Regions from separate parts of the Streptosporangium sp. NPDC000095 genome, predicted to be linked through region 1. Evidence: riboswitches for the same ligand, from Rfam matches in the RefSeq annotation. Region 1 holds a riboswitch; each other region holds the start of a gene.
The links. Region 1 has a riboswitch for cobalamin ahead of ACFY3V_RS34200 (ABC transporter substrate-binding protein). Riboswitches for the same ligand answer to the same signal wherever they lie in the genome.

Region 1 (9,718 bases):
CTCAGCGATCGTGGGGGCGTGGGCGACGTAGAGGATGGGGCAGATCCGCACGTCTTCGGGTTGCCTTCCTGCGCGCGTCAGCCCTTCGTCGAGCGGGGCCAGGATGGCGCTCTCGTGTTCGGGGGCGTACATGCCCGACAGCCAGCCGTCGGCCAGTTCGCCGGTGAGCGCGAGGTTGCCGGGGCCGATGGCGGCCAGGTAGACGGGGATGCGGGGCCGCAGCGGCGTCATCTCCGAGCGGATCGCGCGGGCCCGGCCGGTCGAGCCGGGTCCGGTGTAAGGCAGCGTGTACAGCTCGCCCTCGTAGTGCACCCGATCCTCGCGGGCGATGGCCCGGCGCACGATCTCGACGTACTCGCGAGTGCGGCGCAGCGGGCGCTCGTACGGCAGGCCGTGCCAGCCCTCCACGATCCACGGCACCGACAGGCCCAGCCCGAGCTGGAAACGGCCGCCGGACAGCACGTCGAGGGTCATCGCGGTGGCGGCGGGGGTGCGGGCCGGGATCTGCATGATCGCGGTGCCCAGCTCGATGCGGTCGGTCACGGCGGCGAGGTATCCGAGCACGCTGACGGCGTCGGGGCCGTACTCCTCGACGCTCCACACCGAGTCGACGCCGATGCTCTCGGCGCGTTTGATCACCGGGAGCACCTCGTGCATGGGTTCGCCGCCGTAGCCCATGGCCAGTCCGAGCCGCATGCGTTCTCCTTCTTCGGGGTCAGGCGAGAGGTCAGGCGAACGGCAGGGGTTGCCGTACAAGGTCAGGTGAGGCGGGCAGCCGGGTCCCGCCGAGGAACGGGAAGGCCGCCGGGGCGTCGCAGTACAGGCCGGGCACCAGCACCCGGGCCACGTGCAACCCGGCGTCCCCGGCGTCCGGGGTGGTCAGGTCGACGGCGTAGGCGCGAAAACCCCGCTCGGTGAGCGAGCGCAGCGGCCCGGTGGTCTCCGGCGGCAGCGGTGGGCCGCCGGGGAGGCGCAGCCGGTCCAGCACCTCGCCCTGGAGGCGTTCGTCGAGGTAGACCTGGACGTGCAGGCGGACGTCGTTGACGTCGCGCCAGCCGCGCGCCAAGGCGTCGAGGTAGCGCCGGTCGGCGCGCCGCCGCAGGTAGGGGCGCCGACCGATGTCGCGGCGCAGCAGGACGCGGCCGGTCTCGTAGGTGCCGACGGCCTCGGTGAACGCCTTGGCCGCGGCCTGTTGCTCATCTGCCCGGCAGGCGCTGCCGAACCCCACGACCCGGTGCGCGCGGTCCTCGACGAACACCGCCGCCACGGTCGCGTCGAACGTCGAGGGCACCCGCAACAGGGACACCGTCAACCCCGCCTCCTCGGCCTGGGCCAGCGCCGTGACCAGCGGGCCGCCCGCGGGCCTGGGCAGTGGTGAGGCCGCCGTGGTGCTGGCCCACCACGTGGTCACGGCGTCGCGTTCGAGGACCTCGCGCAGCGCCGCCTGCCGGGCCTGCTCCGGGGTCGTGCCGGCGGCGGTCCCGGCGAGGACGGGGTAGTTGGTGAGCGGCTCGGCGCGGCGGGGGCCGGTGAAGTAGTTCACGTACACCAGCGAGGCGGGCACCAGGACCCGCTCGCCGGAGACCAGGTCGGTGGCGGGCGCCCAGGCGATCTCCAGATCGGGGGTCATCGCGACGAACGGGAACCCGCGCGCCCGGTACTGGCCCTGCGAGTAGAGGGCGAACGCGCGTGGGTCGGCGGCGGGTTCGGTCAGGTCGTGGTAGGCGGCCCGGCGCAGCCCGGCGGGCACCTGGTTGGCGCAGTGGCGTTCGATCGCCTCTCCGATCGCGGCCGCCCGCGCCGCCTCCTCGTCGCCGAGGGCCGCACCGCCGGTCACCTCCGTGCCCTCGATGGGGAAGGCGGAGTAGGAGACCAGGCTGGGCACGACGGGGTCGCCGGGCGCGTCGCGGCGGACCTGTGCGATCACGAACGCTCCTCCTGAAGGGGCCGGGGAGAGGCCGGGGCCCGGTGAGGGGCCCCGGCTCGGGGCGATCTACTCGTCGTCGTCCTGGCGCCACTCGAACGGCGAGTCCACCGCCGGAGTGTGGGACTTCAGGCAGTCCTGCGGGCCCTCGGGCTCGGCGAATCCGTGGTGTGCCATGCGCCTCCTCCTTCTGCAGGTGATTTGCAGGTGCGAACTACACGCAACACCATAGGCATACGGTCGCGGTGAATTCAAGAATTCATTTCTTCGCCAATGAGCAGTCATCGCATTTGGAACCGCCGGGCACCCGGTAATAAAGGCAGCACGTGGTGCGCCGGAAAGCCAGCTCAGGGGAGATGAGCGCTCCCTTTCCCGCCAGATGGCCGCGGGCCAGCAGGTCGGTGACCAGGCCGGTGGCGGGTCCGGCCAGGTCCGGGCGCATGGCGGCTATCGCGCGACCTGCCTCGGCCAGGGCGGAGGCGGCGTTGCCGTACAGCAGGCCGGGGGCGACCTTAACCCGCAGGCCGGCCGCCAGCGGTTCCAGGTGGCGGCGAATCACCAGGTCATAGAGTTGGGCCGGTGATTCGTAATGCCATCCCGTAGGAGTAGGCAGGCGGAGATCCGGGCCCTCGTCGGCGCGGTCCAGACGGGTCAGGTCGGGCACCACCGCGTGGGTGAGCACGGTGGCCAGGAGTGGAGACCAGAGCCGCGCGGCGTGGCCGAGCTGGGCGATCGAGGCGCCGATGCGCAGCTCACGGGTGCCGTACCTGGTGGCCGTCGCCTCCACCAGGTCGGTGAAACCGCGTTCGTAGTCGCATTTCACGTCGTGCCACCCGGCCGCGTCGCCGCCGATGCGCAGAGAAAAGAACGAGCCGAACCCGGCGACCTCTTCGAGGGCCGTCAGAATCGATTCAGTCGATGCCGATTCCATTGTGCCGAAGCTCCGTTCTTTAAAATCGCACGGCTAACAAGCCGGATGGCGGATCCGGCTTTTGCGCAAAAAGGTTTTATTTCGTGGCGCGGCTCCCTGCGGTTCGGAGACTCACCTGCGGCACCCCTGTCACCGAGTGGATCGCCACCTCGGCGTCCACCCGGTAGACCTCGGCGAGCAGGGCGGGGGTCAGCACGTCGGCGGGGGTGCCGAGAGCGACGACGCGACCGGCGTCCATGACGCAGACGCGGTCGCAGAAGGCGGCGGCCATGTTGAGGTCGTGCAGGGCGACCACCGCGGTGACGCCGAGGCCGCGTACCAGGTTCAGCGCGTCCAACTGGTGGCGCAGGTCCAGGTGGTTGGTCGGCTCGTCCAGCACCATCGTGGTCGGCCGCTGGGCCAGCGCCCGCGCGATCAGCACCCGCTGCTTCTCCCCGCCCGAGAGCCGGTCGAAGGGCGCGTGCGCCAGATCGGCCACATCCAGCCGCCCCAGCGCGTCGGCGATGATCGCCTTGTCGGCCACGTTGTCGCCGTCGAAGGCCCGTTTGTGCGGGGTGCGGCCCATGGCGACGACGTCGTACACCGACAGCTCGAAGTCGCCGCCGCTCTCCTGCAGGACCGCGGCCAGCTGACGGGCCAGCCGCCCCGCGGGCATGCGCCACACGTCCTCACCGTCCAGCAGCACCCGGCCGCCGGTCGGCCTACGCGCCCGATAGAGGGTGCGCAGCAGCGTCGACTTACCCGCCCCGTTCGGGCCGGCCAAGCCGAGCATCTCCCCCTCGGCGACCTCGAACGAGACCTGGCGGACCAGGTCGCGGTCGCCGACGCGGACCGACACGTTCTCCACGGTCAGTGTCACTTGGAGCGCCTCCGCATCAACCACAGGAAGAACGGCCCGCCGACCAGCGCGGTGATGATGCCCACCGGGATCTCCTCCGGCGCGATCAGGGTGCGGGCGGCCAGGTCGGCCACGATGAGGAAGGCCGCGCCCAGCAGCGCGGTGGCCGGGAGCGCCCGGCGGTGATCGGCGCCGATCAGCAGCCGGACGACATGCGGCATGATCAGCCCTACGAAGCCGATGGCCCCGCTGACCGCGACGATCGTGCCGATCATCATGGCGACCAGCACGAACAGCGCCGCCCGGAAACGGTGCACATCCAGCCCGAGCGAGGCCGCGGCCTCCTCCCCTGCCAGCAGCAGGTTCAGCGGCCGCGACACCCCGACTAGCGCGAGGGTCCCGGCCAGGACGGCTATCGCCGGGATCCACACCACCGTCCAGGTGGTGCCGGCCAGGCCGCCCAGCATCCAGCGCACCGCCGCCTGCGTCTTGTGCGGGTCGTTGGAGGTCACGATCAGGAAGCCGGCCACGGCCGAGAGCACCTCGGCCATGGCCACCCCGGCCAGCACCAGCCGCACCGTCGTCATACGCCCGCCCGAGCGGGCCAGGAAGTAGACCGCCACCAGCGCGGCCAGCGCGCCGAGGAAGGCCGCGATCGGCAGGCTGAACGCGCCGAACACGCTCAAGCCGAACACCACCACAGTGACCGCCCCGACACTCGCGCCAGAAGAGACTCCCAGCAGCATCGGGTCGGCCAGCGGGTTGCGCACCAGCGCTTGGAGGGCCATGCCGCAGACCGACAGGCCCGCGCCGATCACCCCCGCCAGGACGACCCGCGGCAGCCGTACGTCCATCACGATGGTCTCCCGCACCGGTGTCCAGGCCGGTTCGGCCAGGGCGGGATGCAGGTTGTGGAGCAGGATGCCCCACACCTGCCCTGCGGGCAGGGCCACCGACCCGGCCGCGACGGCCGCGGTGAGCGCCCCACCGACCAGGAGCACGAGCAGGCCGAGCACGATCGGATACGGCACCCCCGGGCGCTGCGCCAACGGCACGGCGCCTGCGACCGGTTCGCTCACTTGAACTGGTCTCACTTGAAGCGGTCGGCGTGCAACTGGCGGGCCAGCGCCTCGACGGCTCCGGGCGCCCGTACGCCGAGGACCACCGACGACAAAGGCAGCACCGCGAACCGCTTGTTCCTGATGGCCGGTACGTCCCTCAGCGCCGGGTTGGCCAGCAAGAACCTCTCCTTGTCGGCCACCGGCTGGTCGCCGTAGTCGTAGATGACGATCCAGTCGGGCGCGCGCTCGGCGACCTGCTCGAATGAGACGTCGCCCCACATCTTGTCGACGTCGGCGAACACGTTCTGTGCCCCGGCCAGCTTGATGATCTCGTTGCCGACGCCCTTGCCGCCGGCGGTGAAGGCGGTCTTGTCGCCACTGTCGTAGACGAACAGCTTGACCGGGGCGGTGTCGCCGAGCTTGGCCTTCACACCGTCGAGGGTCGCCCGCAGTGTGGTGATCAACGGTTCGGCCCGGTCGGAGACGCCGAAGATCTTCGCGACATTGCGGATCTCGGTGTTCATCAGGTCCAGGGACACCGCACCTTCGGCGCACCCCTCGATATTCAGGTATGTCTTGATGCCGGCCTTGTGCAGGGCGTCCCGGCTGCGGCCCTCCTTCTCGTCGAAGGTGCTGCCGAAGCCGCCGTAGACGAAGTCGGGCTCCTCGGCCAGCAGGGCCTCATACGCCGGGTACTCCTTCGAGACGACCTTGATGGCGTCGTAGGCCGCCTGATACTCCGGCAGCACCTTGTCGTCGAGGTAGGCGGTGCCGATCATCGACCTCTCCAGGCCGAGCGCCAGCATCACCTCAGTGGCGTGCTGGTTCATGGATATCGCCCGCCGCGGCGGCTGCTCGTACGTGCTCTTCACCCCGCAGTTGTCAAGGGTGACCGGGAAGCCCGCAGGCGCGGAGGCCGCCGGAGCGGCGGCCGGGACATTCTCAGCCGGGATGCCGCCGCAGGCGGCCAGCACTCCGGACACCAGGAGGGCGAGCAGCAGGGGAATGGGGCGTCTGCCCGTCATGACGTGTTCCTCTCACGGAATCTGCGCAACGGGGCGGATCTGAAAGAGGGAACACTTCAGGGATTCTCGGCGCGGCCACCGGCTCGACGGGCACGAGAGCCCACTCCTCTCCGGGGAAATCCGCCCCAGTTCATCGAGGAGGCGACCGCGTGAGTCTCCTGGCTCTCGGGTCGAGGCTCGTCCCCGCCTTCCCACCCCGGAGAGGGGCAGTGGCATGGTGGGGATTCGCTCGCCGATCACAGTGGCGGGACCGCGCCGGATTCACACCGGCTTCCTCAGTCCGCGCTCGCCTTCGGCATCATCATCACACGAAGCGGGTCGATGCGCACAAGCAGGGCACCCTTGTCCTGGGAAGTGCGGGTGGAGACAAAGGCTCGGCAATCCTGGCGCGGAGTGGCTTCAGCACCACACGCTGGTCTTTTCGCCGGACCGATGTCACCGGCGCGCGGTTGAGGTGTTCGTCATCGGAGGGTCGACCTCGCGGGGCGGCAAGCGGCGCGGCGGGGTGAAACGGTACAGCTCAAGGATCGGCGGCAACGGAACCAGGCCGGGACCACCAGCGCGAACCCACTCGGCGACATCGGCCGTGGCATCCTCGTCGTTGACGAGGGCGAGCCACACCGGACGGCCACCGGCCGCCCGCCCCTCCGGGGTCGGCTGCACGATGAGAACATTGGCCTGGTCGCACACGTCAAGGCACTCGGTCACGCGGACGTCGGCGACCTCGGCCAACCGGCGGATCTGCTCGTCGTGGTCGAGGGCGGGTACCTTCCGCACGCTCCCGCAGCAGCAGTCCCGGCACACGGTGATCCTTTTCATGCGTTCCTTCCTCAGGCGGGCTGGCGGCGCGATACGCGACCGCCATACGTGCTGACTCCGGGCACCCGGTAGCTCTCCCGCACCGTCACGCTTCCAGCACACGACGCCACACGGCGGCGGAGCCCCCCTCTTATCCGTGCTTGAAGCCCTTTCCGGCGCGGTCCAATGGATCGGGGCCGATTCCGAGATAGGCGGCTCGAAGCTCGTCCCAGGCGATCAGCCGGTCGTAGTCGGGCGGGTCGAGGATCTGCTGGCGGTCGGTGAGGAACGGGTTGGGCAGCAGCACGGTCATCAGCTGGTCGCCCTGGCCGTTGAACATCCGCATCCCCCAGGAGACGGGGTGGCCGTCGGCGCTGATCGAGCGGTAGAGCTCGGCGCGGGCGCAGCGGCGGATCCGCCCGAGTTCGGGGCCGCTGGCGGTGTGCTCGCCGATGCACAGGTGAAAGTGCCAGCGGCCGAAGTCGACGGTGACATATCCGTCGTACAGGCTGATGCGTTCGGGCGCGTTGGGGGCGGCGACCTCCCAGGCCGCGCCCTGGACGATGACCCCGAACCAGATGTGCTCCCAGTGGTGCTCGAAGATGTCGGTGACCAGCGACAGCAAGGTGCGCTCGTCGGTGGGCAGCGCCCACACGTGCAGGGTGCCGGTGCCGTGTTCCTCGACGACGGTGTGGCTCATGCGGGTCCTCCGGCCTGTCGCAGGGTCAGCGCCCACTGCTCGCGGCGCGTGTCGGGGTCGATGAGGGCGCAGTCGCCGCATTTGCCGCCGTTAGGCAGGCGGTAGTACAGGCAGCAACTGCGCCGAACGAAGAACGGCTGTCCGGGAGCGGGTTCGACCAGGTCGCCGCCGCCCTGAAGCACTCCCAGGGCGAGCAGTTCGCGGCCGAGCACGATGGTTCGCGCGGCGAGTTCGGGGCGCTGTCGGGCGATGGTCCGGATGGTTCCGGCCAGGGCGGAGGCGGCGTTGCCCCACAGCAGCCCGGGGGCGATCTTCACGATCTCCCCTACGGCCTGCGCCAGCGGCTCCAGCAGCTCGGTCACCACGGTGTGGTGCAGCGCTCCGGCGACCCTGGCGGGGGCGAGGACCTGCCAGCCGTTCGGGCGCTCGGCGCGCAGCGGCAGCGGCCCGCTGGGCGCCTCCCGCCAGTGGAGGCGGGAAGGGCCCAGGTCCAGGAGCAGGTCGTGGGCCACCGCCGCGCCGATGACCGGTGACCACAGCCGGGCGGCCAACCCCTGGAACAGGATGGAGGCCGCCACTCGGGTCTCGTCGGTCCCTAAGCGTTCGGCGACGTCGGTGATCCGCCGCCGCAGGGATTCGAGGTCGGCCAGCAGGTCGGTGAGCGGTCGCCAGCCCGCTTCGGTGTCGATCGGGCCGATCCCGACTTCGAAGTAACCGCTGATCGTGGAGACGTCGGCGACCGCCACCGACACCATCGGCGGTGCGGCGGGCAGCAGCCCGGGCCGGGCGACGGCGAGCCCGGAGCGCGCCGTACGCGTCCAGGCGGCCAGGTCGGGCAAGGTGGCGAACCGGTGGATGGTGCCGTCGTAGGCCGCCTGGTAGCCGTCGCCCGTCCACTCCACCGCCAGCTCGGCGGGCCCGGCGCCGGCCGTACGCCAGTCCTCCCTGGCCAGCGCCCGCTCCAGCAGGGCGGCGTGCAGACCTTCGGCGAGGACGCGGACGGTACCGCTGGCCCCGCTCTGGAGCACGAACATGCCGGAGGTCGCGTCGAAGGCCAGTTCACCGCCGTCGAAGGCGGCGCCGATCACCTCCCGCGAGGTCAGCTCCTCCGGGGTGCCGGTGTGCAGGCGGCCCGCCGGGTCGATCAGCCACATCCGGTCGGCGACCCGCAGCGCCAGCTCCAGATCGTGCGTGGAGACCACGATGACCAGGTTCTTCTCGCGAGCCAGACGGCGCAGCAGGCCCATGAGCGCCACCCGGGAGGTGACGTCGAGAAAGGCGGTCGGCTCGTCCAACAAGATCGCCGCCGGTTCCTGGGCCAAAGCGCGGGCGACGAGGACCCGCTGGCGCTCGCCGTCGGACAGCTCGGTCACCGCCCGGTCGGCCAGATGGCCCGCGTTCACGGCGGTCAGCGCCCAGGTGACGATCTCGTGGTCGCCGGGCCAGAGGCGTCCGGTGAATCCGGTGTGCGGGTGGCGGCCCAGCCCGGCCAGCTCGCGGGCGCTCAGCAGCGGCGGCAGGTCGCGTTCGGTGAGCACGACGGCCAGGCTCCTGGCCAGGTCGGCGGCGGGCAGGGTGTCGACGTCGACGCCGCCGAGGAGCACCTGGCCGCCCAGCGCGGACTGGAGTGCGGCCATGGTGCGCAGCAGCGTGGATTTGCCGGTGCCGTTCGGGCCGATCAGCACGGTCAGCTCACCCGACAGGGCTTCGGCGTCCAGGTCGTCGAGCACGCGACGCTCCGGTTGCCCCCGCCTGGCGGGGTATCCGGCGTGCAGTCCGCGTAGTTCCAGGCTCATGCTCACACCGCCAGTCCAGTGCGGGCCGCGCGGCTGCGCAGCAGTACGGCGATCACCACGGGCGCGCCCACGATGGTGGTCACCGCGTTCAACGGCAGCACGACCCCACTGCCCGGCGCCTGGGTGGCCACACAGCACGCCAGCGCCACGGCGGCCCCCAGCAGGACGACCGCGGGCATTAGCACCCGATGGTCGGCGGTGCCCAGCAGCAGCCTGGCCACGTGCGGCACCGCCAGACCGAGGAAGGCGATCGGCCCGCAGTAGGCGGTCACCGCCCCGGCCAGCACCGAGGAGGTCAACAGGGTGAGCGTGCGCACCACCCGGACCCGCACACCCATAGTGCGCGCGTAGTTCTCGCCCAGCAGCAGCGCGTTGAGCGCTTTGACCCCGGCCAGCGCACCCGCCAGCGCGGCCACGCAGACCGGCACGAACACCCCGAGATCTCCCCAGGTGGTCCCGGCGAAGCTGCCCAGACCCCACATGATGAACTGCTGGGCCCGCTGCGGGTCGGTGTAGACCAGCAGCAGCGTGATGAGCGAGGTGGCGGCCGACCCCACCATCACGCCGATGATCAGCAACGTCACCACCGACCTGACCCGCCGCGACAGCACCAGCACCAGCCCCAGCACCGTGGCCGCACCTGCC
Region 2 (9,718 bases), on a different contig from region 1:
GTCGGAGGTGAGGTCCACCTCCTCGACCGTCCAGGTGTTGCGGATCGCGGCCCGGTAGCGCTCGTAGAACTCCGGGTAGCGCATCGGCCGCAGGGTGAGATCCATGCCGGGGTCGAGCAACATCGGAAGAATCGCCTTTCTGAAGGCTGCTGAGGACTGCTGAGGGCTGTCGACGGACCGGACGGCTACTGGCAGGCGTCGCAGTACTCGGGGTTCTCCAGGGAGCAGGCGACGGCCTCGGACACGACTTCGGACACGACCCCGGACACCGCCCCGGGCTCGGCCGCGGCCCGTTCCGCCGGGGCCGCCACGGTGGCCTGCGCGATCCGGGTGGCCGGGCGCGAGCGCAGGTAGTAGGTGGTCTTCAGGCCCGACTTCCACGCGTAGGCGTACATCGAGGAGAGCTTGCCGATGGTCGGCGTGGCCATGAAGAGGTTCAGCGACTGCGACTGGTCGATGTACGGGGTGCGCGCGGCGGCCAGGTCGATCAGCGCCTTCTGCGGCAGCTCCCAGGCGGTCCGGTAGAGCAGCCGCAGGTCGGCGGGGATCTCGGGGATGTCCTGGACCGAGCCGTCGGCGCGCTTGATCGCGTCGCGGATCGGCGCCGTCCACAGGCCGCGGGCCTGGAGGTCGCGGACGAGATAGCGGTTGACCTGGAGGAACTCCCCCGAGAGGGTCTCGCGCTTGAAGACGTTGGAGACCTGCGGCTCGATGCACTCGTAGCAGCCGGCGATGGAGGCGATCGTGGCCGTCGGCGCGATCGCGATCATCAGCGAGTTGCGCAGGCCGGTCTCCGCGATCCGCCCCCTGAGCTCCGTCCACGCGGCCGACGTCGCGGCCCCGTAGTGGTCGGGGTGCAGCACCCCGGCGGCGGCCCTGGTCTCCTCGTACGAGGGATGGCGGCCACGCTCGACGGCCAGGTCCGAGGAGGTCCGGTAGGCGGCGAGCGCGATCTCCTCGGAGATCCGGGTGGACAGCTCCAGCGCGCGCGGCGAGTCGAACGGCAGCCGCAGCGCGAACAGCACGTCGGCCAGGCCCATCAGGCCGAGCCCGATCGGACGCCACCGCCGGTTGGCCGCCTCCGCCTCGGGAGTCGGGTAGAAACCCAGGTCGATGGTCCGGTCGAGGAACCGCACCGCGGTACGGACCGTCGCGCGCAGCCGCGCCCAGTCGATCCCGTCCTCGAGGTCCCCTGACAGGTGGGCGGCGAGGTTGATCGAGCCGAGGTTGCAGACGGCGGTCTCGGCGTCGCCGGTGACCTCCAGGATCTCGGTGCAGAGGTTCGACAGGTGGATGACGTTCTCGGGCCTCGCCGTCTGGTTGGAGGTACGGTTCGCCGCGTCCTTGAAGGTCATCCAGCCGTTGCCGGTCTGGGCGAGCGTGCGCATCATCCGCCCGTACAGGGTGCGGGCGGGGATCCGCCGGGTGAAGCGGCCCTCGGCCTCGGCGGCCCGGTAGGCGTCGTCGAACGCGGCGCCGTACAGGTCGGTGAGGTGCGGGACCTCCTTGGGGTCGAACAGCGACCAGAGGCCGTCGGCCTCGACCCGGCGCATGAACTCGTCGGGGATCCAGTTGGCCAGGTTCAGGTTGTGCGTGCGGCGGGCCTCCTCGCCGGTGTTGTCGCGCAGTTCCAGGAACTCCTCGACGTCGGCGTGCCAGGGCTCCAGGTAGACGCAGGCCGCGCCCTTGCGGCGGCCTCCCTGGTTCACCGCGGCGACGCTGGAGTCGAGCGTGCGCAGCCAGGGCACGATGCCGTTGGAGTGTCCGTTGGTGCCCCGGATCAGCGAGCCCCGCGAGCGGACCCTGGTCCAGGCGATCCCGATGCCCCCCGCGTACTTCGACAGCCGCGCGACCTGCCCGTAGCGCTCGTAGATGGACTCCAGCTCGTCGCGGGGCGAGTCGAGCAGGAAGCACGAGGAGAGCTGGGGCCTGCGCGAGCCCGAGTTGAACAGCGTGGGCGAACTGGGCAGGTAGGACAGGGTGGCCATGAGCGCGTACAGCTCGGCGGCCTCCTCGACGGTCTCGGCCAGGCCGCAGGCCACCCGCAGGAAGAAGTGCTGCGGGCGCTCCAGGACCTTGCGGGTCCTCGGGTGGCGCAGCAGGTAGCGGTCGTAGACGGTGCGCAGCCCGAAGTACTCGAACCTGGCGTCCGCCTCCGGATCGACCAGCGCGTCCAGGACCGCGGCGTGGGCGGACACGAACCTCGCGAGCCCGTCGGCGACCAGCCCCGCCTCGTGGGTCGCGGCGACGGACTCGGAGAAGGCGCGGACGCCGTGCTCGGCGGCCTCGTCGGCGATCAGCTCGGCCAGCATCGCGGCGGCGACCCTGGAGTTCTCGGGATCGGTGATCACCCGGGCGGCGGCCTCGTCGATGGCCAGCCTGCGGGCGTCCGTGGCGCTCCCGGTGCTTCCGGCGCCGTCGTCGCCCGTCGCGGCCACCGCGGCGCTCCGCGCGTTCCCGGTGTTTCCCGTGCCGCGATGGCCCGACGCGGTCACCACCGCGCCTTCGACGCCGCTGTCGCCCGTCGCGGTCGCCGCCGTGCTCCCCGTCGCGGTCTCCGCCAATGCCTGTGTCACCTGGTGCCCCTCGCTCGATCGGACTCGCCCCAGGCTCCGCCGGATGGCACGCGTCCGCGAGCGATCCCGGGCACGCCGGATCGCCTCGTTCCGCGGGCCCTCCCACGAGGCCCTGGACATTCACGTCACCGGCAGGTCTTCGGACTCACGGGCGCAACGCGCATGCCTACCGGCCGTCGCTTCCCAGGTATGGATCACCCAGTGCTCAATGACGGCTTTCGTTCCCGTTCACCGCTGCGGGGCAGTCCCGGAATCTCACCGGGTTCCCTCTTGCCTCGCCCCCTGCGGGGCGAACCAGCAACGAGCAGGATCCTACATCTAGGGGCGCCTGACGCAACTACCCCAACAGGTTGTGTCGGAGGACTTCAGTAGCCCGAGCTCGTGAAGCACACCGCGGGCGCGGGCCGTCTCGGTGGCGAGCCACTGGCGAAAGTCGTCGCCGCTGAGATAGACCCGGCTCCAGCCGTGGGCCGCGCACAGGGAGCGCCAGCGTGGCGCGGCGTCGAGCCTGTCGCACAGGGCGATCGCGGCGTCCCTGTCCTCCGGGCTCATGTCCTTGGGCCCCAGCAGGCCGCACCAGTCGCTGTACTCCAGCCGGACGTCGACCTCTCTGAGCGTCGGCGCGTCGATCCCGTCGATCCGGTCGCCGGAGGAGACCGCCAGGGGCCGCATACGGCCCGCGGCGATCTCGGAGCGCAGGGCACGCGCCGATCCCAGCAGGGCCGCCACCTGGCCCACCTGGAGCGCCTCCACGGCGTCCTCGGGGGTGAGGTATCCGGCATACTCCAGCAGCCGGGTGTCCACCCCGAGGCACTTGCCGATCATGCCGTAGAGCACGTGCTCGGAGCCCCCTTCCGACCGGCCGCCGACCGCGAGCCCCGCCGGGTTCCGGCGCAACCCCGCGGCGAAGTCCTCGAAGGTCAGCAGGCGGGAGTCGGCGGGGACGACCAGGACCGCCCAGTCGCCGACCAGGCGGGCGATGGGAGTGGCGGCGTTCACCACGGCGACGGTGTTGGCGATCTCCGCGGCCGCCACCATCGGCATCGCGGTGACGAGCAGCCTGCCCTCTCGCGCGAAGGGGCCGCCGAAGGCACCGAAGGCGCCGAACGCGTCGCGAGGGGCGGAGCCCAGGGCGCCGCCCCGCTCGACGGCCATCGCGGTACGCGCCAGTCCCGCCTGGACCGCGACGGTCGCCAGCCTGCCCGCGATCCTGTCCCAGCCGTGGCCGTCGGCGGTCGGTTCGAGGAGGAGCAGGCGCTTCACCACCGAGCCGGCGTCGTTCGCGCCGCACCCCGCGGCGAGCAGCACCCCCGCCGCCAGCGCGAAAAACCCCCTACGGCGCATAAGCGCCCCTTCCCCCAAGAACCCCCCATACCACAGGTTAGTACCCCATCACTATCTGTGACGAGGTGGGGGGAGGGAAAGGGCGCGGGGCTCACTCCACCGTGACGCTCTTGGCCAGGTTCCTGGGCTTGTCGACGTCGCGGCCCAGGGCCACCGCCGCGTGGTAGGCGAAGAGCTGCAGCGGGATCGAGAGCAGGATCGGGTCCAGCTCGGTCTCGTTCTTGGGCACCACGACGCAGTCGTCGGCGAGCTTGGGGTCGGCGTCGCGGTGGCCCACCATGAGCACCCGGCCGCCCCGGGCGCGGATCTCACCCAGCGTGGTGAGGTTCTTGTCCAGCAGCTCGTCGTCGGGGACGATCGCCACCGTCGGCATGTCCGGGCCGATCAGCGCCAGTGGTCCGTGCTTCAGCTCGCTCGCCGGATAGGCCTCGGCGTGCACGTACGAGATCTCCTTGAGCTTCTGCGCGCCCTCGCGGGCCACCGGATAGCCCCTCACCCGGCCCACGAACATCATGCTCGGCGACTCGGCGTACTTGCCCGCCAGTTCCTTGATCTGCGGCTCCAGCGCCAGGATCTCCTTGATCTGGTCCGGCAGCCTGCGCAGGCCGTCGCAGATCCTGCGGCCGTCGGCGGGAGACAGGTCGCGCACCCGGCCCAGGTGCAGCGCGAGCAGCGCGAAGGCCACGGCGGTCGAGGTGAACGCCTTGGTGCTCGCCACCGAGACCTCGGGGCCCGCGTGCAGGTAGACGCCGCCGTCGCACTCGCGGGCGATCGCGCTGCCCACCGTGTTGACGATGCCGAGCACCCTGCCGCCCTTGCGCTTGAGCTCCTGCACGGCGGCGAGGGTGTCGTAGGTCTCGCCCGACTGACTGATCGCCACGTAGAGGGTGTCGGCCTCCACCACCGGGCTGCGGTAGCGGAACTCGCTCGCCGGCTCCGCGTCGGCGGGGATGCGCGCCAGTTCCTCGATGAGCTGCGCGCCGATCTGGCCCGAGTAGTAGGCGGAACCGCAGCCGATGATCTTCACTCGGCGGAACGAGCGGCTCTCCCGCGCGTCCATGTTGAGACCGCCCAGGTGGGCGATGTGGAAGCGGTCGTCCAGCCGCCCGCGCAGCGTCCTGGCCACCGTGTCGGGCTGCTCGGAGATCTCCTTGAGCAGGTAGTGCTCGTAGCCGCCGGTGTCGTAGTGCCCGGCCTCCCAGTCGACGGTCAGCGTCTCCTTGGCCGTCTCCCGCGCGTCGCTGGCGAAGGTGTTGAACCCGTCGGCCCGCAGCACGGCGATCTCGCCGTCCTCCAGGTGCACCACCTGGCGCGTGTAGCGGACCAGCGCGGCCACGTCGGACGCGGCGAACATCTCCTTCTCGCCGATGCCCAGCACGATGGGGCTGCCGTTGCGCGCCACGACCACCTCGCCGGGACGCTCGGAGTCGATCACCGCGATCCCGTACGTGCCGACGACCCGCTTGAGCGCGGTCCGCACGGCCTCCTCCAGCGAGTCGGACTCCTTGACCGTGCGGGCGATCAGGTGCGACAGCACCTCGGTGTCGGTCTCCGACAGGAAGATCGCACCATCGGCCTCCAGCTTGGCGCGCAGCTCGTCGGCGTTCTCGATGATGCCGTTGTGCACGACGGCGATGCGCTCGTCGGTGGACAGGTGCGGGTGGGCGTTGACGTCGCTGGGCGCGCCGTGGGTGGCCCAGCGGGTGTGACCGATACCCAGGCCGCCCTTGAACCGCGCGGGCACGACCGCCGCCAGGTCGGCCACCCGGCCCTTGACCTTGCGCATCTTGAGGCCCTTGTTGGAGATCACCACACCGGCCGAGTCGTAGCCCCGGTACTCAAGACGCTGCAGGCCCTCCAGCAGGATGGGCGCCGCGTCCTTGGGCCCTACATAGGCCACGATTCCGCACATGTAACCGCTCCTTATCCATGAACATCGCTAAACGATCGAGGTACCGTCGCCTGCTACCCGTAGACGATCCGGCGAAGCTGTCTCAGGGAGAGTTCGGGTGCCGCGACACGGCGTACCGCCAGCTCGGCGGCGACCCTGGGGAAGATCTCGTCGTTGACCAATCCCCTGGCCCTGAGCTCCGTGTGGCGCCGCCGGACGAACTCGTCGACGGGCTCGGAGAAGTAGGCCAGCACATCCGCGACGACCCGCGCCGCCTCGCCGGGACCGAGCGCGCTCGTCCGGATCAGGTGGGTGATCAGATCCTCATGCGGATTCCGTGCCGTGGACACAGATCAGGACCATACGCATCCCGGAGGGAACACACCAAGTTTCCTGCCCGATTTCGGGCAGAGAATCTCCTCAACATCACAACCTCACCACAATGCACGACAGTCGGTAATCTCTGATAACTCTAGGTAGTCGTCAGAGGGGGAGGAACCGCCATGCGCCGCCTGCCAGGGATCACCGTCGTCACCGCTCTCGCCGTCCTCACCTCGGTCGCCCCCGCGCAGGCGGCACGTCCCGGGGATCGGCCGGCGCACCCCCGGACGCCCTCACCCCTCTCCGGGACCTCCACACCGTCCGGCACGGCGACGGCGGGAACGAGCGCGCGGTCCGGCAGGCAGGCCGCCTTCACCAGGGCCGCACGGACGTACGGGGTGCCACAGAGCGTGCTGCTCGCGGTCTCCTACCTGGAATCCCGCTGGGAGGGCCACGACGGGCGGCCCAGCGTCTCCGCGGGATACGGCCCGATGCACCTGGTCGACGGCCGGGCCGCACCCGGACGGCCCCACGGCACCGGGGAGGACCCGCGCGGCGACGAGACCCGGCCTCGCCTGATCGCCGTTCCTTCCGTCGCGAAGGACCGGCCGCGAGACACCCTGCGGCGGGCCGCCGAGCTGACTGGCCTGCCCCCCGACCGGCTGCGCGAGGACGCCTCCGCCAACATCATGGGCGGCGCCGCGCTGCTCGCCGACTACCGGCGCCGTGCCGGCGGGAGCCCTCGCGACGACCCGGCCGGCTGGTACGAGGCCGTCGCCCGATACCCCGGCACCCGGGAGAGGGGCGCGGCGGACGAGGATGCCGCGTTCTCCTTCGCCGACGAGGTCTACGCGACGATCAGGGCCGGTGCCGCCCGGGTGACCGACGACGGCGAGCGGGTGGTCCTCCCCGCCACACCCGACCTGCCCACGCCCCTCTCGCCCTCTGCGCCTTCTGCGCCTTCTGCACCTTTTGCGCCTCCCGCGCCCTCCACGCCGCCTTCCGTGTCTCCCGCGTCTCCCGCGTCGTCTCCCGCGTTCCTCACGGCCTTCGCGCGGCCCGCCCCGGCGAAGCCCTCGAGACCGTCCGAGCCACGAGCACCGCTCCCCCTGGAACGACGCGCCTCGCCCTCCGAGCCACCCACCGAACCACCCGCCGAGCCGCCCTCCGCGTCACCCACCCCCACCCCCACTCCGGCCGCCACCCCGACGCCCATCCCCGCCAAGAAGATCGCCATGATGCCCGCTCCGGGGCCCGACTGCCCGAAGAGCGTCTCCTGCGAGTGGCTCCCCGCCGCCTACGAACGGCTCCCCGGCGGCGGGTACGGCAATCACGACCGCTCCGACGGCCCTCGGGAGATCGACTACATCGTGATCCACGACGGGGAGACGAGCTACGACGCGATGACCCGCCTGGCCAAAGACCCCACCTACCTGAGCTGGCACTTCACCATCCGCTCCGCCGACGGCCACATCGCCCAGCACCTGCGGGCCAGGGACATCGGCTGGCACGCCGGAAACTGGTACGTCAACTCCCGTTCCATCGGCCTGGAGCACGAGGGCTACCTGGCCAAGGGCGGCGCCTGGTACACCGAGGCGATGTACCTCGCCTCGGCCAGGCTGGTCCGCCACCTCGCGGCCAAGTACGACATCCCCCTCGACCGGGCCCACATCCTGGGACACGACAACGTGCCGGGCACCACCCCGGAGACCGTGGCAGGCATGCACGAGGACCCCGGCCCCTACTGGGACTGGGCCCACTACTTCGAGTTGCTCGGCAGGCCGCTGCGCGCCTCGGGGGGCGACGCCGCGCGCTCGGTGCTGATCAGGCCCGACTACGGCACCAACAGACCGGGGTTCACCGGCTGCGGCGGGGGGTGCCGTGACCTGGGCGCCGCCTCGGTCTGGCTGCGCACGCGCCCCTCCACCACCGCGCCGCTGGTGAGGGACATCGGCAAGCACCCCACCGGCGACTCCACGTACAGCGTCTACGACCACGCCGCCCGCGCCTCCACCGGCCAGCGGTACGCACTCGCCGAGCGCAGAGGCGACTGGACCGCGATCTGGTACCTCGGCCAGAAGGCGTGGTTCCACGACCCGGCCACGGCCCCCACCTCCGTGCGCGCGTCCGGCCCCCTGGTGACGCCCAGGCCGGGCCGTTCCCCGGTCAAGGTGTACGGCAGGGCCTATCCGATGAAACCCGCCTACCCGAGGGGCGTTCCCACACAGGACCTGACTCCGCTGCAGTACTCGATACCGGCCGGGCAGGCCTACAGCTCCGGCCCGGCGACACGGGGCTCGTACCTCAGGGCGGCCTCCTTCGACCCGTCGAAACACCGCGTCGTCACGGGCGACGCCCGCTACCGGCAGATCCAGTTCGGGCACCGGATCATGTTCGTCCGGGCCTCCGACGTCCGACCGGTCACCGGATGAGGCTCTCCGATGATCCGGCTCGTTGCGCACATCCGCCCTGCGGAGGCGCTAGAGTTTTCACGTGCCCCGGAGCCGTTTACCGGGGATCACGCGGAAGTGGCTCAGTGGTAGAGCATCACCTTGCCAAGGTGAGGGTCGCGGGTTCGAATCCCGTCTTCCGCTCCGGCGGGCCTCCAGGGGCCTGACCGGTGGAGTGGCCGAGAGGCGAGGCAACGGCCTGCAAAGCCGTCTACACGGGTTCAAATCCCGTCTCCACCTCAACGCACGACCATCGGACCCTCCGGGATCCGGTAAAGTGGTGCGGGCGCCGAGGGGAAACCCGAAGCGAATACGCGGAAGTGGCTCAGTGGTAGAGCATCACCTTGCCAAGGTGAGGGTCGCGGGTTCGAATCCCGTCTTCCGCTCTGATTCACCCGAGGACGATTAGCTCAGCGGGAGAGCGCTTCCCTGACACGGAAGAGGTCACAGGTTCAATCCCTGTATCGTCCACCACCCCCATGGAATCCATGGGTCGATCACGTCGAATGGCCGCCAAAATCCCTGCTCAGGGGCGTTGGCGGCTTTCTGCTTCGTATAGCCCGCCGGAATCCGGCCGCCCCCGTCCGGCGGGGACGCCCCCTGGAGCCGGCCCGCCGAGGGCGGACCGGCTCCGGAGTCACGTCACATCACGGTCACACACGGTTCCATCTCTGGCTGGTGCTGCCCTGGCAGGTCCAGATGTGCGCTCTGGTGCCGTTGGCGGTACCGGAGTTGGACAGGTCCAGGCACTTGCCGCTACCGATCGCGGTGATCGTGCCGTCCGAGTTGAAGCGCCACTTCTGGTTGTTCTGACCATTGCAGTCCCAGATGATCAACACCGTGCCGTTCGCGGTCCCGGCCCCGTTCACATCCAGGCACTTGTTGCCGTACACCCGCAGCTCACCCGCACTGGTCGAGGTCCACCGCTGGTTGGCCTGGCCGTTGCAGTCCCAGATGTTCACCGCCGCACCGTTGCTCTGCGAGGCACCGCTGACGTCCAGGCACCGGTTCGACGCCACCCCACGCAACGCGCTCGTGCTCGCGGTGGGCGTCGGCGAGGGCGTCGGGGTTGGCGTCGGGGTCGGGGTCGGGTTCGGGGTGGTCAGTTCCTTGATGCGGATGTTGCGGAACGCCGC
Region 3 (9,718 bases), on a different contig from region 1:
ATGTCCACGAACTGCAGGAACACCGCTCCGAGCAGGGCACTGACGGGCAACACACGGCGGTGGTCGGCGCCCACCAGCAGCCGGGCGGCGTGCGGCACGATCAGGCCGACGAACGCGATCGCGCCGCTGGTGGCCACCAGCACACCGACCAGCAGCGAGGTCAGCACGAACAGAATCAGGCGGAAGCGGTGCACGTTCACGCCGAGCGAGACGGCCGTCTCCTCTCCGGCGGCGAGCGCGTTCAGCGGACGGTGCTGCAGCAGCAGGTACGTCACCCCGGCGGCGAGGACGACGGCCGGCAGCGGCAGCATGTGCCAGCGGGCGCCGCCGAGGCTCCCCATCAGCCAGAACAGCACCTGCTGTGCGGCCCGGCCGCTCTGAGCCAGCTGCAGGACGAAGCTGTAGGCGGCCTGGAACAGGTAGGCCAGCGCCACCCCGGCCAGCACGAGCCGGGACGGGGACAGGCGGCCGGACCGCTGCGCCAGCGTGTACACCAGGGCGAGCGAGAGCAGGGATCCGGCGAAGGCCGCAGCCGACAGTGACAGCCCGCCCAGCGCCGAGGCGCCCAGGATCAGCACGAGCACCGCGCCGAACGAGGCGCCGGAGGAGATACCGAGCAGGAACGGGTCGGCCAGCGGGTTGCGTACCAGGGCCTGCAGCACCGCGCCGACCACAGAGAGCCCGGCCCCGACCAGGAGTGCCAGCAGCGCGCGTGGCAGCCGGAACTCCCACACGATCTGCTCCTGCACCGGGGTCCAGGTGCGCGCTCCCCCATCGGTCAGGACGCCGGGCAGGAGACGGTCGGCGACGATGCCCCAGGCTTGGGGCAGCGCGACGTGCACCGCGCCGATGCTCACCGCCAGCCAGGTCGAGACGACGACGGCGACGGCGAGCACGGCGATGAGCAGGAGAAACCCGCTCACGCGGCGCCTCTTCGGCACGATCCCGGTCTGTGCCGGGCTCTGCCGGGTCGCGCCGGTCACCGGGTGAAGGCGTCAGGGTGCAGGAAACGGGCGATGTCGGCGATGGCCAGGATGTTGCGATAACCGGGGTGCTGGGCCGCCACCGGAAGCGCGAGGTAGCGCTGCTCCTTGGCGGCGGGACTGTTCTTGGCGATGGCGAAGGCCTCGGCGGCCTTGGCCGGCGAGCTCGGCATGTCCTCGCCGCGCAGGGTGGAGTAGTCGCTGATCAGGACGGCCTCGGGCTGGGCGGCGCTGACCTTCTCCGCGCTGACCTCGGTGTAGTCGCCCTTGACGTCGGCCAGCACGTTCGTCCCGCCGGCGGCGGTGATCATCTGGTGGGTGATGCCCGAGCCGCCGTAGGCGTTGACCGGCCCCTTGCCGCCGTCGGTGGCCAGCACCTTGACCGGGCTGCGGTCGGCGACGCGCTTCGTGACATCGGCGAGCCTGCCCTGAAGTTCGCCGATCAGCGCGTCGGCGCGGTCGGGGACACCGAAGATCGCGCCGAGATTGCGCAGGTCGGTGTAGGTGTCGTCGATGGTGAACTCGAGCACCTCCTCGGGGCTGCACCAGCCGCCCAGGATGTACACCGGAGAGCCGGCCGCGTCCAGCTCCTCCACGGTGGCGTAACCACCGGCGGCGTCGAAGCCGGCCATCGCGTTGTCCAGGACGAAGTCCGCGCCCTGGGAGAGCATGACCTCTTTTTGCGGCAGCATGATCGTGCCGGAGATCTCCGGGATCTTGGCGTACTGCTCCTGCTGCCCCGGCAGGAACGGGCTCTCGGAAAAGTTCGTGCGCCCGGCGACCTGATCGCCCAGACCGAGCGCGAACAGAGTCTCCAGAGAGGGGTGGTAGCCGGTCACCACCTTGGCGGGCGGCTTGTCGAACGTGAGCTCGCGCCCGCAGTTCTCCACCGTGACCGGGAAACCGGCCTGCGGCGCCGCCGCCTGTTCGGCCTTCTGGCCGGTCCCCTGAGTGGCGGGAGCCGGTGAGCAGGCGGTCAGCGTCAGAGCGACTGCCAGGACGAGCAGTCTTCTCATGATCGGGGTACCGCCTTCGGTGGCGCGTCGCCGCCAGATGGTCGGGGTGATGCGGGGCGGGCGGCTCATGTGGTGAGTCTCCGGAGGTTCGAGATCAAACGATCGTTGTGCATCAAAGCACCATATTCTGCACATAAGTTGCAATTGCCAGCAAGCCGCATCAAGTCGGCGATGGCCGGAGGGGGCCTCCCGTGCGAGGTGGAGCACACGGCACATGCCGTAAGTAGTTGCATAGTTATTGTTGTTGCGAACTAATTGCGATAAGGTCTGGCGCAGCAAGGAGATCACTGTGGGCCGATACACCCTTCCGGACATGCCCTACGACTACGCGGCGCTGGAGCCCGCGATCACCGGGGAGATCCTGGAGTTGCACCACGCCAAGCACCACGCCGCCTACGTCAAGGGCGCGAACGACACCCTGGAGAGGCTGGCCGAGGCGCGCGACAAGAGCGAGTTCGGCGGCCTGGTCGGGCTGGAGAAGACCTTCGCCTTCAACCTGTCCGGGCACGTGCTGCACTCGATCTTCTGGCAGAACCTCTCCCCCGACGGCGGCGACCGTCCCGACGGAGCGCTCGGCGAGGCGATCACCGAGCACTTCGGCTCCTTCGAGGCCTTCCAGAAGCAGCTCACCACCGCCACCGCCACCGTGCAGGGATCGGGCTGGGGCATCCTGGCCTGGGAACCGCTGAGCCGACGCCTGGTGGTGGAGCAGGTGTACGACCACCACGGCAACGTCGGTGTGAACACCACCCCGCTGCTGGTCTTCGACGCCTGGGAGCACGCCTACTACCTGCAGTACCGCAACGTGCGCCCCGACTACGTCGAGCAGCTGTGGTCGCTGATCAACTGGAACGACGTCATCGCCCGCTTCGACGCGGCCAAGGGCGCCTGACCCCATGACCGCGGCGCCCGACCGTCCGTCCTTCCTTGGTGAATGGTCCAACCGGACGGCCGGGCGCCGCCCCCTGCACATCCAGATAGTCGCCTCCCACGTCATCACCCGGTTTCCTGGGAGCGTCATGGGGGCCACGAGAACACCGAGACGATGCGCCCCTGGCAGATCGTCCCCTGATTGGGACCTTGATCAGGCATTACCCGATTCGTCGTATCGGATCGTCTGAACCCGGGCATGCCCGTGATGCGCGGGCATGCGGCAGATGAACTGGGGGCTCGGGATGCGGCCGGTGGGACGGGACGACCAAACGTGCGCCGACAGGCCACCTGTGCACCGGCGCGAGTTGCTCGGCCTGCCGCTCGTGGTGGTCTGCGGATCGGCGCTGACGGCTTGCGGGACGCATACCACCAACGTCTCCTACGCCACCTCGCCGACGCCTTCCACCCCGGCCGGGCAGATCGAACCCGTTACCCCACCTGAGGATCTGATGCGCGAGCACGGTGTGCTCAAGCGCATCCTGCTCATCTACCGGGACGGGATCCGGCGCATCGACAGCGGCCAGGTCGTACCGGCCCAGGCGCTGCACGCATCGGCGGGCCTCATCCGCTCCTTCATCGAGGAGTACCACGAGCGCCTGGAAGAGAAGTACGTCTTCCCGCCGCTGGTCAAGGCCGGCAAGCTCACCGGCACCGTCACGGTGCTGCTCCAGCAACATCGGCGCGGACGCGCGGTGACCGGCCGCATCCTGAACGCCACCGGCACGACCGGCGTCGCGACGCCGTCCGCCCAGGCCCGCCGCGCCCTGGTCGCCGACATGGCCGTCTTCATCCGCATGTACGAACCGCACGAGGCGCGCGAGGACACCGTCGTCTTCCCCGCCCTGCGCGAAGTCGTCTCCGCCAAGCAGTTCGCCGAGTTGGGCGAGATCTTCGAAGACGAGGAACACCGCCGTTTCGGTACGGCCGGCTTCGCAGGTGTCGTCAACCAGGTGGCCGACATCGAGAAGAGCCTCGGCATCTACGACCTGGCCCAGTTCACTCCCCGGGGGTGAGCTGTCGATGACTTGAACGCGATCATGCGGTGTGTGGCCAGGAAGCTTCCTGAACGCCGGCCCGAAGCAGGGCTTCGGGCCGGGAAGCGGCACTGATCAGAGATCCGCTCGGACAGTTCGGGCGGCGGCGACCATGTTGGCCAGGGCGGCTCGCGTCTCGGGGTAGCCGCGGGTCTTCAGCCCGCAGTCGGGGTTGACCCACAAACGGTCGGCCGGGACGGCCTGGAGGACGTTGCGCAGGTTGTCCTCGATCTCCTCGGTGGTCGGGACACGCGGCGAATGGATGTCGTAGACGCCGGGGCCGATGCCGTTGGCGTAGCCGACCTCGGTCAGGTAGGGCAACAGTTCCATGTGGGAGCGGGCGGCCTCGACGCTGGTGACGTCGGCGTCCAGGTCGGCGATCGGGCTGATGATCTCGCCGAACTCCGAGTAACACATGTGGGTGTGGATCTGGGTGGAGTCGGCGGCGCCGGAGGTGGCCAGCCGGAACGCCCCGATCGCCCAGGCCAGATAGACATCCTGGTCGTCCTTGCGGAGCGGCAGGAGCTCGCGCAGCGCCGGTTCGTCCACCTGGACGATCCCGATCCCGGTGGCCTCCAGATCCGTGATCTCGTCGCGTAGCGCGAGGGCGACCTGGCGGGCGGTCTGCGCCAAGGGCTGGTCGTCGCGGACGAACGACCAGGCCAGCATCGTCACCGGCCCGGTGAGCATGCCCTTGACCGGCTTGGACGTGAGCGACTGGGCGTAGGAGGCCCACTCCACCGTCATCGGCTCGGGGCGGGAGACGTCGCCGTGCAGGATCGGCGGGCGCACACAGCGGGAACCGTACGACTGGACCCAGCCGTGGTCGGTGGCGGCGTAGCCGTCGAGTCGCTCGGCGAAGTACTGGACCATGTCGTTGCGCTCGGGCTCGCCGTGGACGAGCACATCCAGGCCGAGCTCCTCCTGAAGCATGATCACGCGGGCGATCTCGGCGCGCATCGCCTCGACGTAGGCGTTCTCGTCGATCCGTCCCGCCTTGCGGTCCGCGCGGGCCTTGCGGATCTCCGCGGTCTGCGGGAACGAGCCGATCGTCGTCGTGGCCAGCTCGGGCAATCCCAGTTTGGCCCGCTGCGCCGCGAACCGGACCGCCCGATCGGCTCGCCGCGCGTCACCAAGAGCCTCCAACCGGGCCCGGACGTCGGGATCGGCCAGCACGACGGGGGGTTTCACGGCCGACGGGTTCTCGGAACGTAGATCGGCGGCGAGACCGACCAACTCGGCGACCTTCTGCCGGGCGAACGCCAACCGCGCCCGGACCGCCGGGTCCAGCGCCGTCTCACTGTCGAGGTCGACCGGAACGTGCAGCAGTGAACAGGAACTGCTCAGCTCCACCGTGTCGGCGAACCCGAGCAGCACCGCGTACGTCGACTTCACCCGCGCGGGGTCGGTGCGCCACACGTTCCTGCCGTCGACCACGCCGGCGACCAAGGTCTTGCGGGCCAGCCCGCCGACCGAGGCTACCGCCTCCAGGTTGCCGGGGCCGGCGACGAGGTCGAGCCCGATCGCCTCGACCTCGGTGGAGGCGACCATCCGTAGCGCCTGCGCGCCGACGGCGCCGAAGTACGTGGCGAGCAGGATCTTCGGACGGCTGGGCAGGCCGCCAAGCCGCCGGTAGGCCCGCCCGAGCGCTTCGATCTCCCGGGCCCCGAGGTCGCGGGCCAGGACAGGCTCGTCGAACTGCACCCATTGCGCGCCCGCGCCCGCCAGCCGTTCCAGCAACTCGGCGTAGGTCTCCACCAGGGAGTCCAGCAGGTCGAGCGGGGTGAATCCCTCAGGTGAGTTCGGCGCGGCCTTGGCCAGCAGAAGATAGGTGAGCGGGCCGACGAGCACGGGCCGCGTCTCGATGCCGAGCTTCCTGGCCTCTAGATACTCGGCCACGGGCTTGGCAGCCGAGCCTCCGACCAGCTGGAACCGGGTGTCCAGCGCCAACTCTGGGACGATGTAGTGGTAGTTGGTGTCAAACCACTTGGTCATCTCCAGGGGCGGAAGCTCGGCGGTGCCTCGCGCCATCGCGAAGTACCGGTCGAGCCCGGTGAGGTTCCGATAGCGCGCGGGCACGGCGTCGATCATGACCGTGGTGTCGAGCACCTGGTCGTAGAACGAGAACGTGTTCGACGGGATCGCATCAAGGCCCGCGTCACGCAGTTCGGTCCAGACCGAGCCGCGCAGCGACGCGGCGGTCGCCTCCAGCTCGTCGGCGCCGATCGTGCCGGCCCAGAAATCCTCGGTGGCGAATTTGAGCTCCCGATGCGCGCCGATGCGCGGGTAGCCCAAAACGGTCGTCCTCATGGCAACTTCCCTCGTCTCGCCAGTATGCGGCCAGGCAGGAGAAGAGAAACGCAACGCGGAGCAGGCCCCCGGCGAGCGCGTCCCAGGCCCTCCCACGAGGCCGCGGACCACCGCGCGCCGAGCGGCACGCGGGCGGAGGCAGGTCTTCGGACTCGCGGGCACCATGCCTGAGGCATGACCTACTGGCCGTCGCTTCCCAGGCACGCGCCCAGTGCTTGTGACGGCGGTCGTTCCTGCTTACCGCTGCGGGGCAGTCCCGGATTCACACCGGGTTCCCTCTTACGACGCTCGCCCCCCGAAGGAGACGGGCGAACCATCCACACCCGAGAGCTTAACGGCCCGGCCACCGTTCGGGCCCAGTCGTGTGCGCGTCGGTGGCTCACTACGGGCGAACGGCGACCGATTCGGCGGAGAGCGTGACCTCGATGGTGATGTGCGGATTGTCCACTTGCGGGAGCTGAAGCCCACGCTTGAACTCCTCCGCATCGTCCGGCATCACCTTCGGCTGAACTGTGACCTTGACGTGGCCGGTCTCGTCATCTGGGTGCGTCGTCATCGTGGCCACCTCAGGACGGGATTGGAGCCAGGAGACGACCGTGTCCTGGGCCCGCCGGAGCTCCGCGGCCGAGAATCCCTTGCCACCGATCAGGGTGACCTCCACGGGGAGGGTCCTGGCCAGCTCGATCGCGCGAGTCGGGATGGGCCCCTTGAAGCCGACGCGCAGCCCTCGCTGGTCGTCGACGTACCTGACGCCGGAGATCTCGTCGGGAAACTCCGTATTAAGTTTGTCGATCACCTGACTGTTGGACGACTGCGAACCGAAGCGGTCGATGGCCTCCTCGTAGGAGATGCCCTCCGATCTGGCGATGGTCCCAAGGTCGACCAACTCGGCGTAGGGAATGCCGTCGATCGTCACGCCCGGGTCGGTCACCGCGGGGTCGTAACCCTCGAAGTCCGTCGGCTTGGGCGACGAGGTAGCAGCCATCCGGGTCGCGTACCGCTTGACGACCTCCTCCAAAGGCCGACCCGACGACGCCGCCTCTCGCTTGAGCCGCTCCAGGGTGGGCCGATGCGCTTTGGGCTGATCGGCCCGCGGCAACACGATCGTCTCGCTTCCGGCCACAGTGAGTGCCGGACCGGCACCGGACTGGCCGCAGGCGCACAACGACGCAAGCATCGCAATGGTCAAAAGCAATTTCTTCACACCTAAGGGACGCTCCGCCGCCCTGAAGGGTTCATCCAGGCGCTCCCGGTACGGCGAAGTCCGTTCGTCAAATAACTTGGGTCTCCTGGCGCACTCCGGAAGGCACGGTCCGGCGCCGTTACGCGGGCGGAGGACGGTTGTGACCGGGCTCTCGCCGTTGCGGAGCCGGCGTGGTGCCGATGCCGGCCCGTGTCCTGGTCGCCCCGGTTGCCTGCCGAAGTGAAGCGCGGCCGGTTGCCCGTACTCCGTTGTTATGGGTGGCCGTTCACTCAGTCCGTCATCTCGCGGGCGAAGTGTGGTTCCGCCGCTTCCAGTCGCGGTACCGAGATGCCCAACCGTCGTGCTTCGGCCAGGGTGTCCCGGCAGACCTCACGCGGCTCCTCGGCGTCGGGGTCGGAGTGCGCCGCGAAATTCACGCGCGCGAGCGCGACATGAGCGGTCAGCCAGGCGAGCACGGGGGCCGTCAGCCAGGTGGGCGCACGCAACGACAGCACACCGCGGTGACGTCGCAGGTCGACACCGCGCGCCTGGAGGAGCGGCAGAAGCTCGCGGATGGCCAGCAGCGCCTCGCGCAGGTCGTCCGTCGCCCCTATCAGCTTGGACAACGAGCCCAGTCTCAGGCTTTGGGAGTGCAGGCCCGCGTCGAACACGAAATGGATCCACAACCAGCCGCGGAAATCGGATTGTTCCCTGAGCCGGAGTCCGGCCTCGCGAAACGCCTGGCGTACGGCCCGCTCCCGGTCGGTCGGGGGTGGGCCGAGGGTGCCGAAGACGACCGACGGCAGCAACGTCCCGCGGAGGACGCCGTCCTCGCCGAAGCCGCCGCCGGAGCCGGGAAAGCCCCAGGCGACCTGCTCGGAGGGGAGGTCGCCGATCGCGGTCAGCGGCTCGGTCCAGACGTTGCCGAAGACCAGCACCGTGGCCCGGCCGACGCGCGGGGTCAGGAAGGCCGCCGCCTCGGCGAGGCGGTGGTGCGACACGCTGAGCACGATCAGGTCGAAGTCGTGGTCGGGCTCCAGCGTCTCGCGCAAGCGCACCGGCCACCTCTCGACGACGCGCTCGCCCCACGGCCGCCGTCGTGCGTCGAGCAGGTCGAGGTCTATCGCGTCTCCGTACGTCGCCGCGCGGCCGGGCCGGACGTAGAACTCGACGTCATGGCCGGCCCGTTCCAGGGCCCAGCCGTAGATGGTGGCGATCACGCCTCGGCCGAACATGAGGATCTTCACGCTGCACCTCGTGGGATACAATCAAATTGGAGGCAATCTCCACTTCTTCGAAGATATGGAGATCACCTCCACTTGTCAACGCGAGGGAACGCATGACCACCGCCAAACCACTGCGCGCCGACGCCCGGCGCAACCGCGAGGCCCTGATCGCCAAGGCCCGGGAGATCTTCGACACCGGCGACTTCTTCGACCTGCGCTTCGATGACTTCGCCCAGCTGGCCGGGGTGGGCACCGGCACGCTGTACCGCCACTTCCCCACCCGGGAGGCACTGGCCGAGGCGGTCTACCACGGAGAAGTCGCCGCGCTGTGCGACCGCGCCCGCCGGCTGCAGGCCACACTGCCCGCGGCGGAAGCATTGGCGACCTTCCTACGTGACGTGGTCGGCTACCTGGACACCCACCAGGGCCTCGCCCGGACGCTGGCCACGCTCATGGCCACCCGTTCGGGCGTACTCGCCGAGGGCAGCAGGGCGCTGGAGCAGGCCGTCACCGACCTGGTGACCGCCGCCGTGAAGACCGGCGCCGTCCGCGACGACGTGGATGCCGGCGCCGTCATGATGGCGCTGCACGGCATCGGCGCGGCCCATGACCGCCCCGATTGGCGGGCCGAGGCCGACGGTGTCATCACCCTCCTGCTGGACGGGCTGCGCCGGTCGTACTCAGGCGACGGTCCGCGGGAGCGTGAACAGGAGAGCGCCGACGAGTTGAAGTGAGGCCACCCCGCGATCGGCCGTCAGGTGCCGGCCCACGTCCGCCGGGTTCGTCATGAAGGCTCGGACACGGGGCGCCCGAGCCGACGGCACGCGACTAGCACGATCACCGGCAGGAGCAGGCACTGGGCGGCGATGGCCGACCAGAATCCGGGAAGATACCCCGCGCTCTCGAACAGCTGGTAGAGGCTCCCGCCGACGAGGCCACTCAAGGACGCGCCGACCCCTTCGGCCAGCCGCTGGTGACCGAAGACGACCGCCGGTGACCGCTTCGTACGGCTGAGCATCTCAAGGACGTTCTT

Region 2: it holds a riboswitch for cobalamin, as region 1 does, so the genes downstream of both, ACFY3V_RS11890 (ribonucleoside-diphosphate reductase subunit alpha) here and ACFY3V_RS34200 (ABC transporter substrate-binding protein) in region 1, are expected to answer to the same signal.
Region 3: it holds a riboswitch for cobalamin, as region 1 does, so the genes downstream of both, metE (5-methyltetrahydropteroyltriglutamate--homocysteine S-methyltransferase) here and ACFY3V_RS34200 (ABC transporter substrate-binding protein) in region 1, are expected to answer to the same signal.

What each region holds. Positions count from the first base shown of each region.
Region 1 covers NZ_JBIAZS010000020.1:105,861-115,578, forward strand. The annotation lists gene ACFY3V_RS34175 (LLM class flavin-dependent oxidoreductase) at 1-696, opposite strand, end outside; gene ACFY3V_RS34180 (YcaO-like family protein) at 728-1,927, opposite strand; gene ACFY3V_RS34185 ((2Fe-2S)-binding protein) at 2,184-2,855, opposite strand; gene ACFY3V_RS34190 (ABC transporter ATP-binding protein) at 2,932-3,714, opposite strand; gene ACFY3V_RS34195 (iron ABC transporter permease) at 3,711-4,772, opposite strand; gene ACFY3V_RS34200 (ABC transporter substrate-binding protein) at 4,784-5,779, opposite strand; cobalamin riboswitch at 5,910-6,106, opposite strand; gene ACFY3V_RS34205 ((2Fe-2S) ferredoxin domain-containing protein) at 6,215-6,598, opposite strand; gene ACFY3V_RS34210 (hypothetical protein) at 6,729-7,277, opposite strand; gene ACFY3V_RS34215 (ATP-binding cassette domain-containing protein) at 7,274-9,073, opposite strand; gene ACFY3V_RS34220 (iron ABC transporter permease) at 9,076-9,718, opposite strand, start outside.
Region 2 covers NZ_JBIAZS010000004.1:233,794-243,511, forward strand. The annotation lists gene ACFY3V_RS11885 (ribonucleotide-diphosphate reductase subunit beta) at 1-123, opposite strand, end outside; gene ACFY3V_RS11890 (ribonucleoside-diphosphate reductase subunit alpha) at 186-2,576, opposite strand; cobalamin riboswitch at 2,689-2,890, opposite strand; gene ACFY3V_RS11895 (tripartite tricarboxylate transporter substrate-binding protein) at 2,895-3,920, opposite strand; gene glmS (glutamine--fructose-6-phosphate transaminase (isomerizing)) at 4,012-5,832, opposite strand; gene ACFY3V_RS11905 (hypothetical protein) at 5,886-6,161, opposite strand; gene ACFY3V_RS11910 (N-acetylmuramoyl-L-alanine amidase) at 6,315-8,564, shown strand; tRNA gene ACFY3V_RS11915 (tRNA-Gly) at 8,655-8,726, shown strand; tRNA gene ACFY3V_RS11920 (tRNA-Cys) at 8,752-8,822, shown strand; tRNA gene ACFY3V_RS11925 (tRNA-Gly) at 8,897-8,968, shown strand; tRNA gene ACFY3V_RS11930 (tRNA-Val) at 8,982-9,056, shown strand; gene ACFY3V_RS11935 (lectin) at 9,236-9,718, opposite strand, start outside.
Region 3 covers NZ_JBIAZS010000017.1:109,266-118,983, reverse strand. The annotation lists gene ACFY3V_RS31425 (FecCD family ABC transporter permease) at 1-923, opposite strand, end outside; gene ACFY3V_RS31420 (ABC transporter substrate-binding protein) at 980-2,068, opposite strand; gene ACFY3V_RS31415 (superoxide dismutase) at 2,289-2,891, shown strand; gene ACFY3V_RS31410 (hemerythrin domain-containing protein) at 3,148-3,945, shown strand; gene metE (5-methyltetrahydropteroyltriglutamate--homocysteine S-methyltransferase) at 4,042-6,276, opposite strand; cobalamin riboswitch at 6,396-6,609, opposite strand; gene ACFY3V_RS31400 (hypothetical protein) at 6,659-7,453, opposite strand; gene ACFY3V_RS31395 (ketopantoate reductase family protein) at 7,750-8,706, opposite strand; gene ACFY3V_RS31390 (TetR/AcrR family transcriptional regulator) at 8,799-9,419, shown strand; gene ACFY3V_RS31385 (MFS transporter) at 9,470-9,718, opposite strand, start outside.